3 regions of the Labrys sp. E2SS-1L genome follow, and region 3 is predicted to be linked to each of the others. Evidence: predicted binding sites of a transcription regulator. Region 3 holds the regulator's gene; each other region holds the start of a gene.
The links. Region 3 encodes LexA, which represses DNA repair genes until DNA is damaged. Its sites were predicted from a motif close to TGTTCNNNNTGTGTTCNG; they were not measured.
Positions count from the first base shown of each region.

Region 1 (5,144 bases), 2.3 Mb from region 3:
ATAACTTACGGCCTCGGCCGAGGCTGGCAAACCCGCAGCGGTCAATAGGGATCGCTGCGTTCGAGGATCTCCTGGCCCATCAGCACGCAGTCGCCCGGGATCTGGGCGTAGATCAGGCGCATGCGATACTCGCCCTTGTAGATCGAGCCCTCGACCTCGATCACATCGAAACGCCCCTTGCCGACCAGGGCGCCGACGGTACCGATCGCCTTGACGCTATCGGCATCGACGCGGGCGCGGTCGTCATTGTCGGAATGGAAAGCCAGCAGCTTGGTGGCCTGCTTCACCGCGGCATCGGCGCAGCGGGGGCGGGGAGCGGCCAGGGAAGCGGTGGTGCCGGCGAGCAAGGCAAGGGAGGCGAGAAGGACGGAAATGCGCATGACATGTCTCGGGTGAACATCGGCTGGGTGGTGTCTGCAGATAGCGGCTTGGCGGCCGCGTCGCCAGCGTGCCGATCAATCCACCCGGCTGCTGACATCCACGATCTCCTGGCCCAGCATGGTGCAGCGGCCCTGCGCATAAAGAATACGCACGCGATACCGCGCGCGATTGACGAAGCCGACCACCTCGATCACATCGAGGCGGTCACCGATCTCGGGGCGCTTGATCGGTGGCAGCACGCGGATCGGCAGTTCGCTCAAAAGAGCGTAATCGAGCGAAGTCCCGTAGTTGAAGGCGATCAAGGCTTTTGCCCTGCGTCCGGCATCTCCCATGCAGGGATGCTCCGCCGCCATCGCCAGGCCTGACGAGAAAGCTGGCGAGAAAGAAAGGGCAGCAGCGAGAAGCAAAAGGGAAGAGCGCAAGAGGATCACCTTTGAAGGAGTGGCGGATGCCATCGATAATCCGTCATTCTGCCGCTGATGGTGCGCTTTCGCTCACGCCAGCACCGTCGCCCTGTCCGTCCGCGCCCGGTAGCTCAGCGCCTCGGCGATGTGGATCCGGCCGACATCGGCCTCGCCGTCGAGATCGGCCAGGGTGCGCGAAACGCGCAGCACGCGGTGGAAACCGCGGGCGGACAGGCGCATGGCCTCCGAGGCGTCGCGCAACAGCTTGGTGGCGGCCGCATCGGGGCGGGCGACCTCCTCGACCACATTGACCGGCACGCTGGCATTGGTGGAGCCATCGGGCAGGCCAAGCGTGCGATAGCGCCGGGCGGCGCGGTCGCGGGCCTCGGCCACCCGGGTCGCCACCTCGGCCGACCCCTCGGCCGGCGGCGGCAGGATGAGATCGGCGGCGGAGACGGCGGGCACCTCGACGACGATGTCGATGCGGTCGAGCAGCGGGCCGGAGATGCGGGCCTGGTAGTCGGCGGCGCAGCGCTCCACCGGCCCACGCCGGCAGGCGAAGCCGGGATCGTTGGCCTTGCCGCAGCGGCACGGGTTCATCGCCGCGACGAGCTGGATCCGCGCGGGATAGGCAACGCGGGCATTGGCCCTGGCGATCACGGCCTCGCCCGATTCCAGCGGCTGGCGCAGGGCATCGAGGGTCTGCGGCGCGAATTCCGGCATCTCGTCGAGGAAGAGCACGCCGTGATGGGAGAGCGAGACTTCGCCCGGCCGGGCATGGATGCCGCCGCCGATCAGCGCCGCCATCGAGGCCGAATGATGGGGCGCGCGGAAGGGGCGCCGGCTGGTGAGTTCGCCACCGGCGAGCTGGCCAGCCACCGAATGGATCATCGAGATTTCCAGGAGCTCCGCCGGCACCAGGGGCGGCAGGATCGAGGGCAGCCTTGCCGCCAGCATCGACTTGCCAGAACCCGCCGGACCGATCATCAGGAGATTATGCGCGCCGGCTGCCGCCACCTCCAAGGCGCGCTTGGCGGTCTCCTGGCCCTTGATGTCCCTGAGATCGGGCAGGGTGGCCGGCGCCGCGGCGATGCGCGGCTGCGGGCGAGAGAGCAACTGCGTGCCCTTGAAATGATTGACCAGCTGGATCAGGGAGCGCGGGGCGAGAATGTCCATGTCGGGGCCGGCCCAGGCCGCTTCCGGACCGCAGGCGGCCGGGCAGATCAGGCCGAGCCCGCGGCCATTGGCGGCGACGGCCGATGGCAGCACGCCGGCGACCTTGGTGATGGTGCCGTCGAGGCCGAGCTCGCCCAGCACGCAGTAGCCCTCCAGCGCATCATGCGGAATGGCGCCGATGGCGGCCATCACCCCGAGCGCGATGGGCAGGTCGAAATGCGAGCCTTCCTTGGGCAGATCGGCCGGGGCGAGATTGACGGTGATGCGCTTGGCCGGCAGGGCCAGGCCGGCGGCGGTCAGGGCGGCGCGCACCCTTTCGCGCGCTTCCGACACCGCCTTGTCGGGCAGGCCGACGATGGTGAACACCACCGAACCGGTCATAATCTGGACCTGCACGTCGACCTGGCGCGCTTCCACGCCCTCGAATGCCACCGTCGCGACGCGCGATACCATCTCGTTCTCGTTTCCCCATCAACCCCGCCGACGATAGCGGGGAAGCGCGGCATCGCCAAGCAAAATGAGAACAAAACGTGACTATCGGTGCTCGACAGTTCGGTGAGCACCGAAACATTCGGCTGCGGTTCCAGCTAGGCAGGAGGGCATGAACAGCCTCGATGAGAACGGGAACGCGATGGCCGGCATGGCGAACATGGCAAACCAACCGGTGTTGCTTCTGGCGCTTTCTGCCCTTTGGGGAGCGTCCTACGCCTTTATCAAGGTCGGCGTCGAAACCATTCCACCGGTCACGCTGATCGCCGCCAGGACCCTGATTGCAGGAGCCATTCTCGTCGCCGTCCTCCGGCTGCGCGGGCTGGGATTGCCGGCGGATCGGCGGATATGGGAGCGCTTCGCTCTTCAGGCCTGCCTCAACAGCGTCGTGCCTTTCACCCTGATCGCCTGGGCCGAACAGACGACCGATGCGGGCCTTGCGACGATCCTGAATTCCACCTCGCCGATCTTCGCCTTCCTGCTGACGGCGGCGCTCACCCGCCACGAAGCCGTCACCGGCCGCAAGCTGTTCGGCGTTGCGGCAGGGCTGATCGGAACCTGCCTGATCGTCGGCGTGGAGGCGCTCGGCGGCTTCGGGCATGAAATGGGCGCGCAGCTCGCCATCGTCGCCGCCACGCTCTGCTATGCCGGCGCCGCGATCTTCAGCAAGTCCTTCAGGGGGCTCGATCCGATGATACCGGCCGCCGGCTCGCTGGTCTCTGGCGCGATGGTCCTGGTGCCGGCCAGTCTCATCGTCGATCGCCCCTGGACCTTGGCTCCCAGTGCCACTTCCGTGCTGGCTCTCCTTGCGCTTTCTGTTTTCTCGACGGCTGTGGCTTTCGTGATCTATTTCCGGCTCGTGCAAACGCTCGGTTCCGTCGGCACGACCGCACAGGCTTATCTTCGGGTGCCGATCGGTGTTGCGATCGGCGTCCTGTTTCTTGGAGAAACGTTATCCTCGACGGCTTGGGCGGGCCTGGCCTGTGTGGTCGTCGGTGTCGTCGCCATGACGATGCCAGCCCGAAAGCTCGGATGATAAGCCTCGCCTTGGCTCTTCAAGCCCATGCGATTCGAGGAATGGTGAGTCTGTCTCTCATAACCTTTCGGTTATGTCTGGCGGCCAACATACTATTTGTAGCGATTTCCGCCCTCTGCGACATTCCCCCAAGCTCTGCATCCTCTGCCGCCAAACAGGCCATGAGGAAAAACAAAAGAGACAGATTGGGGAGGCGCGCATGAAATTGTCATATGCCCTTGCGGTTATCGGAGCCTTGCTGTTGTCGGCCCTGGCGGCCGGCCCGCTCGCGGCAGCTCCGACTTCCTCGATGGAACCCAGGACCGGTCCTCAGGGGTCAGCCTTCTGGGACGACGTGCCCACCGAGGTGCCGGCCGGCGCCAAGCGCGGTGACATCTATTGGGTGCAGCAACGTTTCGACGCTCCAAAGGGCGCCAAGGCCTGGAACGTCGTCTATGTGACGGAAGGGGCCGATGGCAAGCTTACCTATGTGTCCGGCGAGATCTACCTGCCAGCCGCCTCCAGGAAGCAGCCTGGGCACCTCGTGCTCTGGAACCACGAAACGGCCGGCATGCAGGATAGCTGCGCGCCCTCCCGGCGCAGCCTCGTCGACAAATGGGGCATTCGCATCCCCGCCCTGGAGCAGATGCTGGACAAGGGCTTCGTGGTCGTCGCCAGCGACTACCAGGGGCTGGGCACGCCCGGCTCCACGGCCTATCTCAACGGCGCTGCCCAGGCCAAGGCCTCCCTGGACGCGGTACGCCTTGCCCAGACGTTTCCCGGCGCGGATGCCGGGCCGCGCTTCGTCGAATATGGCTGGTCGCAAGGCGGGCAGACATCGCTCTGGCTTGCCCATCTCCAGCAGGCCTACGCCCCCGAGCTCGAATTGCTCGGCGCGGGGGAAATCGCCCCGGCTTCCCGGCACTGGGATCTGACCGAATACGACCTGACCACGACAGCCACGGGTGGCTATTATATCTCCCGCATGGTCGGCCTGCGGGTCGGCCATCCCGAACTCGCGCTGCGGGATGTGCTGTCGACCGACGGACTGGAAATGCTCGAACATCTGAGCGCGGGCTGCTGGGCGATCGCGGAGAAGACGGAGGGGAAGCCGACCACGCTCTTCGCCAATCGCGATGGCCTGCAGCCGGGCAAGCCCTGGCGCCAATGGCTGGAAGCGAACGATGCCTTCCTGCCGGTCAGGAACGTGCCGTTCGTCTTCTTCCAGGGGGACAAGGACATTGCCGTGCCCGTCGAGCTCAACCGCAAGGTTGCCCGGGATCTTTGCCAGCAGGGCGTGACAGTCGACTACCGCGAGAGCAAGGGCCTCGACCACGAAAACATCGTGCCCGTCGCTGTCGCGGCCCTTCCCGACTGGTTCGCCGATCGCTTCAAGGGCGTTCCAGCACAAAGTGCCTGTGCCGGGATACCATGAGGCCGGTACGCGGAATGCCGCCCCTGGCCGTCCCATATCTGCTCGAAAACCAGGAGATCGCAGACTGGGCTTATCGAGTGAGTCGATAGCACTGGCTCGCCTGCCGGTCACTTGCACTGAACCGGTGCCCCCGATGGCGACGCGCGAAACGCTTCAGCGTTTCATTCCCTGCAACAACGAGGACAGTCCCGGCTCCTCGACGACGAGGGCCGCATCGGCCGGCAGGACCCAGCGCACCTGGCGC
Region 1 covers NZ_CP172712.1:882,438-887,581, forward strand. The annotation lists gene ACIGJE_RS04065 (hypothetical protein) at 42-380, opposite strand; gene ACIGJE_RS04070 (hypothetical protein) at 456-683, opposite strand; gene ACIGJE_RS04075 (hypothetical protein) at 670-861, shown strand; gene ACIGJE_RS04080 (YifB family Mg chelatase-like AAA ATPase) at 876-2,414, opposite strand; gene ACIGJE_RS04085 (DMT family transporter) at 2,563-3,486, shown strand; gene ACIGJE_RS04090 (lipase family protein) at 3,686-4,900, shown strand; gene ACIGJE_RS04095 (NUDIX hydrolase) at 5,054-5,144, opposite strand, start outside.
Region 1: the regulator LexA is predicted to act here: its motif matches at 2,470-2,487, upstream of ACIGJE_RS04080 (YifB family Mg chelatase-like AAA ATPase).

Region 2 (5,144 bases), 290 kb from region 3:
AGTGCGATCGACGCCCTTGGCAGCCAGGGCAGCGCCGATCCGGCGCGCCGAAAGGCCCCGGCTGCGTCCGGCGTGAAGGCGTGCCTCCACAAAACTGGCGTCGTCGATGAAACCGCGCTGCCGGCAATAGCCGATCGTGCGCTCGATCAGGTCGGCGACGTCAGCTTCCGGACCCAATTTGCGGCGTGCCCTTCGCTGCAGGACCTGACGGAGGTTGGCGACGCTGGTCGATCGCTGGCCGAGATAATGGAGCGCGGACTTGCGCATCCAGCTTTCTTCGCGGCTCAGCGACGGGATGATGGACATGGCAGCCTCGAATCGTTGGAAAGAACTTGCCGGAACTCGTGGCCACGCGCCATCATCCCCCCGCTCGGACCTGGCTTGACAAGAATCGCGGCACGCCGGCCTCTGCACGTCTTCTTGGATCAGGCGGTTCCCATGTCCTTCTCTCTGGTGATTTTCGATTGCGATGGTGTTCTCGTCGACAGCGAGATCCTGTCGGCCGAAGTCGAGGCCGAGGCCTTGTCGGCCCTCGGCGTAAAAGTCACCGCGCATGACGTGATGCAGCGTTTCCTCGGTCTGACCCAGGAGGCCTTGGAGGAGCGCTTCGAGCACGATTTCGGACTCAAGCTGCCGCCGAACCATGCCGAAACCACGCGCAGTATGCTGCGAGCGGCCTATGTAGAGCGTCTGGAACCCATTCCAGGCGTGCGCGACGTGCTCCAAAGCCTGCCTATGCCCTTTTGCGTCGCCTCCAACAGCCCACCTGCCAAGCTTGGTCTCGGCCTCAGCATCACCAACCTGTTCGAACTGGTCTATCCCAACATCTTTAGCGCGAAGCTGGTGGCGCGGGGGAAACCGGCGCCGGATCTGTTTCTCCATGCGGCAAAGGCGCTCGGCGCGGATCCCGCCGACACCGTCGTGGTCGAAGACAGCGTGGTCGGCGTCAAGGCAGCAAAGGCCGCGGGCATGACGGCGATCGGCTTCGTCGGCGGCCTGCACCATATGCCCCCCAGCGAGGAAACCCTGGTAGCGGCCGGCGCCGATCACATCGCCGAGACGATGGACGAGGTGAAGGCGCTGATCCTGGCATGAGCCAGGATGATGGCGGTCGGTAGCGGCGCGCTTCCGGATCTCAATCCATCGAAATCTTGCTGCCGCGTAGCGATTTGACGTTCGAGCGGCGCGATTTCGACTCAAGCCGCCGCGCCTTGGCGGCTTTGGAGGGCTTGGTCGCCTTGCGGGGTGGCGGTGGCGGCATCGCCGCCTCGCGCAGAAGCGCAACCAGCCTCTCGCGGGCATCTTCGCGATTACGCTCCTGGGTGCGGAAACGCTGGGCAAGAATGACGACAACCCCTTCCTGCGTCAGCTTGCGCCCGGCGAGCCTCTGGGCCCGGATCGCAACCTCATTGGGGAGTGAAGGCGAAGTGCGGATGTCGAAACGCAATTGCACCGCCGTCGACAGCTTGTTGACGTTCTGTCCGCCAGGGCCGGAGGAGCGTACGAAATCCTCGACGATCTCGCGCTCATCGATGGACAGAGTTGGTGTGATCTCGATCATCCGGCCTGCATAGCGTATGGCTTGGCGCGCCGCCGCTAATTTCTGCGGATAAGTTCACGAATTGTTCTTGTCTTTTCGTACACCCTCCTTCAATTTGCGAGCCAAAGCGCCTATCTCAGGCTGAAAGCCCACAGGATCGTCCGTATGTCTGGCCGCCCCACCTCCGGCAGCGCTGTTCCATCGCCTGCCGATCGCCGCTTCATTACCGTGCGCGGCGCTCGCGAGCACAATCTCAAGAATGTCGATCTCGAAATCCCGCGCGACAAGCTGGTAGTCTTTACCGGCCTTTCCGGCTCGGGCAAGTCGTCGCTTGCCTTCGATACCATCTATGCCGAAGGGCAGCGCCGCTATGTCGAGAGCCTGTCGGCCTATGCGCGCCAGTTCCTCGAGATGATGCAGAAGCCGGACGTCGACCAGATCGACGGCCTGTCGCCCGCCATCTCGATCGAGCAGAAGACCACATCGCGCAATCCGCGCTCGACGGTGGCGACGGTCACCGAAATCTATGACTATATGCGCTTGCTCTGGGCCCGCATCGGCATTCCCTATTCGCCGGCGACCGGCCTGCCTATCGAAAGCCAGACGGTCAGCCAGATGGTGGACCGGGTCATGGCTATGCCGGAAGGCACCCGCCTGTTCCTGCTCGCCCCCGTCGTGCGCGGGCGCAAGGGCGAATACCGCAAGGAGCTCGCCGATTTCCTCAAGCGCGGCTTCCAGCGCGTCAAGATCGACGGCACCTTCTACGAGATCGCCGACGCTCCTGCCCTCGACAAGAAGCTCAAGCATGACCTCGACGTGGTGGTGGACCGCATCGTGGTGCGCGCCGACATCGCCAGCCGTCTGGCCGACTCCTTCGAAACGGCGCTCGAACTCGCCGACGGCATTGCCGTGGTCGAGCTCGCCGACCAGAAGGAGGCCGACGGCTCGCCCAAGCGCGTGATATTCAGCCAGAAATTTGCCTGCCCCGTCTCCGGCTTCACCATTCCGGAGATCGAGCCGCGGCTGTTCTCCTTCAACAATCCCTTCGGTGCCTGCCCGTCCTGCGACGGGATCGGCACCGAGATGACGGTCGATCCCGTGCTGGTGGTGCCTGACGAGACATTGTCGCTGCGCAAGGGCGCGCTGGCGCCCTGGGCGAAGTCGACCAGCCCCTATTACAGCCAGACGGTCGACGCGCTCGCCAAACATTACAAATTCGGCGTGACCACGCCCTGGAAGGACCTGCCGGAAAAGGTGCAGCAGGTGTTCCTCTACGGTTCGGGCGAGGAACAGATCGTCTTTTCCTTTGATGACGGCCTGCGCTCCTATGAGACCCGCAAGGCTTTCGAAGGCGTGGTGACCAATCTGGAGCGGCGCTGGAAGGAGACAGATTCCGAACAGGCCCGCGAGGACATTTCGCGCTTCATGGCGAACACGCCATGCAAGGCCTGCGCCGGCTTTCGCCTCAAGCCCGAATCCCTGGCGGTAAAGGTCACGCACAAGCATATCGGCGAGATCTCGGCGATGTCGGTGCGCCAGGCCCAGCACTGGTTCGAAGCGCTGCCGGCCGAGCTCAACACCAAGCAGAACGAGATCGCTGTCCGCATCCTCAAGGAGATTCGCGAGCGCCTGCGCTTCCTGGTCGATGTCGGCCTGGATTACCTGACGCTTGCCCGCAATTCCGGTACGCTCTCGGGCGGTGAGAGCCAGCGCATCCGCCTCGCCTCGCAGATCGGATCCGGCCTCAGCGGCGTGCTCTATGTGCTGGACGAGCCTTCCATCGGCCTGCACCAGCGCGACAACGAGCGCCTGCTCGAAACGCTGCGGCGCCTGCGCGAACTCGGCAACACCGTCATCGTGGTGGAGCATGACGAGGATGCCATCCTGCAGGCCGATCATGTCGTCGATGTCGGTCCGGGCGCGGGCGTGCATGGCGGGCGAGTCGTAGCCCAGGGCACGCCGGCCGAGGTGATGGCCAATCCGGCTTCCCTCACCGGCAAATATCTGACCGGTCAGCTCTCGGTCCCCATGCCGGCCGAACGGCGCCGGCGGCAGAAGGGCAAGGCGCTGAAGCTCACCGGCGCCCGCGGCAACAATCTCAAGGATGTCTCGGTCGAGGTGCCGCTCGGCTTGTTCACCTGCGTTACCGGCGTTTCCGGCGGTGGCAAGTCGACCCTGCTGATCGATACCATCTACAAGGCCGTCGCCCGCAAGCTGAACGGCGCGCTGGAGCACCCTGCCCCCTATGACAAGCTCGACGGCCTGGAACTGATCGACAAGGTCATCGACATCGATCAGTCGCCGATCGGCCGCACCCCGCGCTCCAATCCCGCAACTTATACCGGTGCCTTCACGCCCATCCGCGAATGGTTCGCGGGCTTGCCCGAGGCGAAGGCGCGCGGCTACCTGCCGGGGCGCTTCTCCTTCAACGTCAAGGGCGGACGCTGCGAGGCCTGCCAGGGCGACGGCGTCATCAAGATCGAGATGCACTTCCTGCCCGACGTCTACGTCACCTGCGACGTCTGCAAGGGCAAGCGGTACGATCGCGAGACATTGGACGTGCGCTTCAAGAACAAGTCGATCGCCGACGTGCTCGACATGACGGTCGACGAAGGAGCCGAATTCTTCAAGGCCGTGCCGACCATCCGCAACACCATGGAAACGCTGGCGCGGGTCGGCCTGGGCTATGTCAAGGTCGGCCAGCAGGCGACCACCCTGTCGGGCGGCGAAGCCCAGCGCGTGAAGCTCTCCAAGGAATTGTCGCGTCGCTCGACCGGGCGCACGCTCTACATCCTCGACGAGCCGACCACGGGCCTGCATTTCCACGACGTCGCCAAGCTGCTGGAAGTGCTGCATGAACTGGTCGACCAGGGCAATACCGTGGTGGTGATCGAGCACAATCTCGAAGTCATCAAGACGGCCGACTGGGTCATTGACATGGGGCCGGAGGGCGGCGACGGCGGCGGCGAGGTGGTTGCCGAAGGCACGCCGGAAGCGATCATCCGGGAGCCACGTTCCCATACCGGGCGTTTCCTGCGCGAGGTGATGGAGCGTCGCCCCCAGGGGCGCCGAGGCGAAGCAGCCGAATAACCCCCTGGGCAGGCGCCCTCGCCTGCATTCCAGCTTCCCGCGGACATGCGGAGCCAAGAGCCGGGGGGATTCCGCGCCCCGGGTCGCGCTTTCCAGGCGCGGCCCGATCTCCCATTGCCAAACGAGTGTTTCGCCGGTTAACGCTATAGCCATTCATATATAGCGAGTCGGCGCGACCGCTCCGTTTCCGGGAGAAGCAAATGTTCAGGATCCTGCTCGCCGCTAGTCTGGTCCTCGGCAGTGCCGCTGCCCGGGCCGACGAGGTGGTGCTCTATGGCGCCGGCAGCCTGCGTGCGGTGCTGACCGACATCGCCCAGGATTTCAGCAAGAAGAGCGGCATCAAGGTGCATACGGACTTCGGTCCTTCGGGCCTGATGCGGGAAAAGATCGAGCAGGGCGACAAGGTCGACATCCTGGCCTCGGCGGACATGGCCAGTCCCCTCAAATTGCAGAAGGATGGCCGGGCGAGCGCCGTCGTCATGTTCACCCGCAACCGGCTTTGCGCTTTCGCCCT
Region 2 covers NZ_CP172712.1:3,815,153-3,820,296, forward strand. The annotation lists gene ACIGJE_RS17695 (regulatory protein RecX) at 1-306, opposite strand, end outside; gene ACIGJE_RS17700 (HAD-IA family hydrolase) at 439-1,095, shown strand; gene arfB (alternative ribosome rescue aminoacyl-tRNA hydrolase ArfB) at 1,136-1,561, opposite strand; gene uvrA (excinuclease ABC subunit UvrA) at 1,706-4,630, shown strand; gene ACIGJE_RS17715 (extracellular solute-binding protein) at 4,831-5,144, shown strand, end outside.
Region 2: the regulator LexA is predicted to act here: its motif matches at 1,613-1,630, upstream of uvrA (excinuclease ABC subunit UvrA).

Region 3 (5,144 bases):
GGCGAGGCGAACATGGTCGATGTTTCGCAAAAGGCCGTGACGAGCCGCACCGCAATTGCCGAAGGGCGGGTGGTGATGCAGCGCGAGACGCTCGACCTCGTCTTGTCGGGTGATGCCAAGAAAGGTGATGTTCGCGCCACGGCCCGCATCGCCGGTATCATGGCCGCCAAGAAAACCCATGAACTCATTCCGCTCTGCCACCCGCTGCTCCTCAGCAAGGTCGCCGTCGAGATCGAGCCCGACACCGCTCTGCCCGGTCTGACGGTGCGGGCGACAGCCAAGGTCGCGGGTCAGACCGGCGTGGAGATGGAAGCGCTGACCGCTGTTTCCGTCGCCTGCCTGACCATCTATGACATGGTCAAAGCCGCCGACCGGGGCATGCGCATCGAGGCGATCAGGCTCGTAGAGAAGTCCGGCGGCAAATCCGGCGATTGGCATGCGGAGGAAAATCCATGAGCCTGCTTCCCGTCGCGGACGCGCTGGCCAAGGTGGTTGCCGGCGTCACCCCGCTTCCTGTCGAAACCGTGCCACTGCACGCCACGCGCGGACGCGTGCTTGCTTCCGCCATCACCGCGCTGAGAACCCAGCCCGGTTTCAACGCCTCGGCCATGGACGGCTATGCAGTACGCGTGGATGACGCCAAGCAGGGAGCCAGCCTCGAATTGATCGGCGAGTCTGCCGCCGGGCATGGCTATGCCGGTCGGGTCGGCGAGAACCAGGCCGTGCGCATCTTTACGGGCGCGCCCGTACCTGACGGCGCCGACACCGTGGTGATCCAGGAACAGACCCGGCGCGACGGCAATCGCGTCATCCTGGAGGCCACGGCCAAGCCCGGCCAGCATATCCGGGGCCGCGGACTGGATTTTACCGAAGGCCGTGAGGCCCTGAGGCCTGGAACCGTCATCGGCCCCCGCGATATCGCCCTCGCCGCCGCCATGAACCACCCAGGTCTGCCGGTCCACCGCCGCCCCAAGGTCGCCATCCTCGCCACCGGCGACGAACTGGTATTGCCCGGCCAGGCCATCGGCGAGAACCAGATCGTTGCCTCCAACAACTTCGCCATCCGCGCCCTTGTCGAGGCCGAAGGCGGCGAAGTGCTCGACCTCGGCATCGCCAGCGACGACTTCCCGGCCCTGGAAGCCGCCATCAAGCGAGCTCGCGCCGAAAAGGCCGATGTGCTCGTCACTATCGGCGGTGCCTCCGTCGGCGATCACGATCTGATCCAGACCGCACTGACCCGCGAAGGCATGCGGCTCGGCTTCTGGAAGATTGCCATGCGGCCAGGCAAGCCGCTGCTGCATGGGCGGCTCGGCGTCATGCACATCCTCGGACTGCCGGGCAATCCGGTCTCCTCCGTGGTTTGCGGCGTCCTCTTCCTGGTGCCGCTGCTGCGCGCGTTGCTTGGCCGTTCCGACGCCGGCCCGCCACGCCGCAAGGCCGTCTTTGCCCGCTCCTGGCCGGCCAACGATGTCCGCGAGGATTATATACGGGCCCGCTTCCTGCTTGACGATACGTCAGACATCCTCAAGGTAGAGCCATTGGCACTGCAGGATTCGTCGCTCGTCAGCGTGATGCAACATGCCGACTGCCTGGTGATCCGGCCGCCCTTCGCACCCGAAGCAAAGGCGGGTGAGACCTGCGAGATCATCGATCTCCGTGCGGCCGGCTATTGACCACGTCTTTAACCTGAACTTCATTGTTGCAGAACACAGTAGGAACATGTAGCACTGTTCTTGTTTTGTTTACACCTTCACCGTGATTCGCGGCCGCCACGACGGGATAGCCATGCTGACCAAGAAACAACATGAATTGCTTCGGTTCATTCATGAGCGCCTGAAGGAACAGGGTGTGCCTCCTTCCTTCGATGAGATGAAGGAAGCACTGGACCTCAGGTCCAAGTCCGGCATTCACCGCCTGATCATGGCGCTGGAGGAGCGTGGCTTCATTCGGCGCCTGCCCAACCGCGCCCGTGCGCTGGAAGTGGTGCGCCTGCCCGAATCGGCGGTGCCGAGCGGTGGCGGCCTGTCGCTCGCCTCTTCCCAGCGTGGTTTCCGCCCCAATGTAATCGAGGGCAATCTCGGCAAGGTTCGCCCCGTCAGGCCTGAAATTGACGACGAGGTCGGCCGGCCGGTCCTCGTCCCGGTGATGGGGCGTATCGCCGCCGGCACGCCGGTCTCCGCCATCCAGTCCAAGAGCCACACCATCAGCGTCACGCCGGAAATGTTGTCCTCCGGCGATCATTTCGCCCTGGAAGTGCGCGGCGATTCCATGATCGAAGCCGGTATCTTCGACAATGACACCGTGCTTATCCGCCGCCAGGACCACGCCGATACCGGCGACATCGTCGTGGCACTGATCGACGACGAGGAGGCGACACTCAAGCGCCTGCGCAAGCGCGGAGCCTCCATCGCACTGGAGGCCGCCAATCCGGCCTATGAAACCCGTATCTTCGGGCCCGACCGGGTGCAGATCCAGGGCAAGCTGGTCGGTTTGTTCCGTCGCTATTGAGCGTGGCCGACATCGTGGCTTGCCGGCTATGAACGCGCTTCGCGCGATCGCGAACTGCAGCTTGCGGCGCCGCGATGTCGAAAACCTGCTCGCGGCGAAGCTTCCGCATTCCCTCGTCGATTGCGAGATGGAGGAGTGCGATCTTTCGCGTCTCGATCTCTCTCATTGGGCCTTCGAGCGCTGCAGGCTCAGAAACGCCAAGCTGGTCGGCGCCAGGCTTGCCAATACACTCTGGCGCAACTGCAAAGCGAGCGGCGCCGATTTCCGTGGCACGGACCTGGAGGAAGCGGCGTTCCGCACCGGTGATTACAGCAATACCAGCTTCCGGCGCGCCAAGGCGGCCTCGACGGCTTTTACCGGTTGCAAGCTGACCGGGGCGGACCTCTCCGAAACCTCGGGGCTGGGGCTGGTTTTCGAGGAAGTTCTGCTGATGTCGGCCAAGCTGCCGGCCTTTTCCTTCCGGAAGAGCGTGCTGCGTCGCCTCGACTTCACCCAGGCCGATTTGCGCCAATGTGATTTTCGCGAGGCGATCTTCGAGGAATGCAGTCTGCGTGATGCCAATCTTGTCGATGCTCGCTTCGAGGGTGCCGACTTGCGCGGTGCCGATCTCGGCGGGCTGAAGCTGGCAGACACCCGTTATTTCAAGGGCGCCACGATCTCGAAAGGCCAGGCCGGCCAATTGCTGGCCGAACTGGGCTTGCGGATTGCCTGAGAGAGCCTCCGGAATCGCAGGCTAATCCGCTCGACACCAGGCAACCAGGAGTGCTCGAACCACTATTCGCCCGAGCACCGCCGAAGGTCGTCATGAACCGGGAAGACAGGTCAGTCGACAGCAATCATGACGTCTGAGGCCTTGATGACGGCATAGGCATTCTGGCCGGGCTTGAGATTGAGGTCGTCGACGGCCTCATTGGTGATCGACGCAGTAATGATGGTGCCGTTGACCTCGAGCTGGATGTGGGAGGTCGTCTGCCCCTTCGTCACGCTCTTGATCGTGCCCTTGATCTGGTTGCGGGCGCTGATTTTCATGAAACTTCCCTTGGCGACGCGAAAGACGCGATCATCATCATTCCTGAAGCAATGTCCACCGGCAAATACTGGTGAAATTAGCGTGGCGGTGGCCCCTTCCAGACGGCGGGTACGATCGGGGTAACCGCCTCAAAACGCGCGATCGTTACCCCGAAAATTGCGGGCGGAGGCCCATGGGGCCGCCACCTTCTCGCTCAGACGCGATGCAGCCAACGCTCAGGTGAGGCCGATGATGTCGCTGCTTTGCAAATTGACCGTGCCCTGGATCGCGATCTGAAAATCCGCCTTCTTGTCACCATTTATATCGCCCTGCAGCATGGTCTGCCCACCCTGGAAGATATAACGCAGTTCACCCGACGAGCCGGTGAAATCGCTATTGGCGATCAGGCTGTGGAACTCCTGAAAACTGAGGTCGATTTTGTCCTCGCCTTGGGTGAAGTCCATGATCGTGTCGGTTGCCGCACGGGTCAATCCGCTGTCCTTGACGCCCAGCAGTTTGAAGATGTCGTTGCCGCCCTCCCCCCAAAGGATGTCGGCTCCAACGCCGCCGGCGATAATGTCGTTGCCGTCATTGCCGTGCAGTGTTTCCGCTATCGCTCCGCCGACGATGGTGTCGTTGCCGGCGGTGCCCCACACGATCTCGAAGCCTTTCACATTCTCGCTGCCGCCGGATGTGCCGAAGGTTGCGGTCTGAGCATTCAGGCCGAGAGCCGCCGTGATGCCCAGATTGATATTGAGCGGGTCGGTCGTAGCGGGATCGACAGTGAAGACGTCGATCCCGGTGCTGCCATCCACCTTGTCGGTACCGCCATCGTTCGAGGCAAAATAGACGTCATTGCCCGCACCGAGGCCATAGATGTCGTTGCCGGCCTGATCGTGGACATATTCGACACTGGCACCACCGACAAAGGTATCGTTGCCCGCCCCCAAATAGAAGTCGCCGGTCACCAGACCGGCACCGGACTCGGTGAACTTGTCGTTGCCAGCTCCGGTCTGGACATTGCCGTAGATGGTACCGCTGTTGGTGATGGTATTACCGCCATCGCCACCATAGACACCCCTATAGATCGTCTTGCTGTTGGTGAGGGTGTTGACCCCCTCGCCCAGATCGATGCCGTCGACGCTGCCCGAATTGGTGATCTTGTCGTTGCCGTTGCCAGCCGAGATGAAACCGTAGATCACGCCGGTGTTGGTCGCCGTATCATCTCCCGTACCCAGCCAGACGGCGCCATCGATCTCCTTGCCGTTGGTAAGGCTGTCATTGCCGGCACCGAGGTCCAACGCGCCCTGGAAATACTGTTCGCTTCCAGCATCGTAGCCATAGGCCGTGTCGCCGACGATCAACCCCGTATTGCTTATGACGTCGGCTCCCAAACTTCCAAGTATCGTTCCGTACAACTTTCCTGAGTTCTTGATGGTACTGTTGCCTTGCCAAAGGCCTATCGAAACCTGGACATCCCGCTGAGTATCGTCTGCGAAAGTCAGGAGCTGATCATTGCCGATTACAATGCCCGAGTTCGTAACGACATTCTTGCCTTCGTTGATCAGGATCGAACCATCGATCTCTCCGGTATTGGTGACGGTATTGCCGGCGGTCGGGACTCCCA
Region 3 covers NZ_CP172712.1:4,106,175-4,111,318, forward strand. The annotation lists gene moaC (cyclic pyranopterin monophosphate synthase MoaC) at 1-456, shown strand, start outside; gene ACIGJE_RS19240 (molybdopterin molybdotransferase MoeA) at 453-1,673, shown strand; gene lexA (transcriptional repressor LexA) at 1,786-2,508, shown strand; gene ACIGJE_RS19250 (pentapeptide repeat-containing protein) at 2,537-3,220, shown strand; gene ACIGJE_RS19255 (TOBE domain-containing protein) at 3,331-3,537, opposite strand; gene ACIGJE_RS19260 (hypothetical protein) at 3,754-5,144, opposite strand, start outside.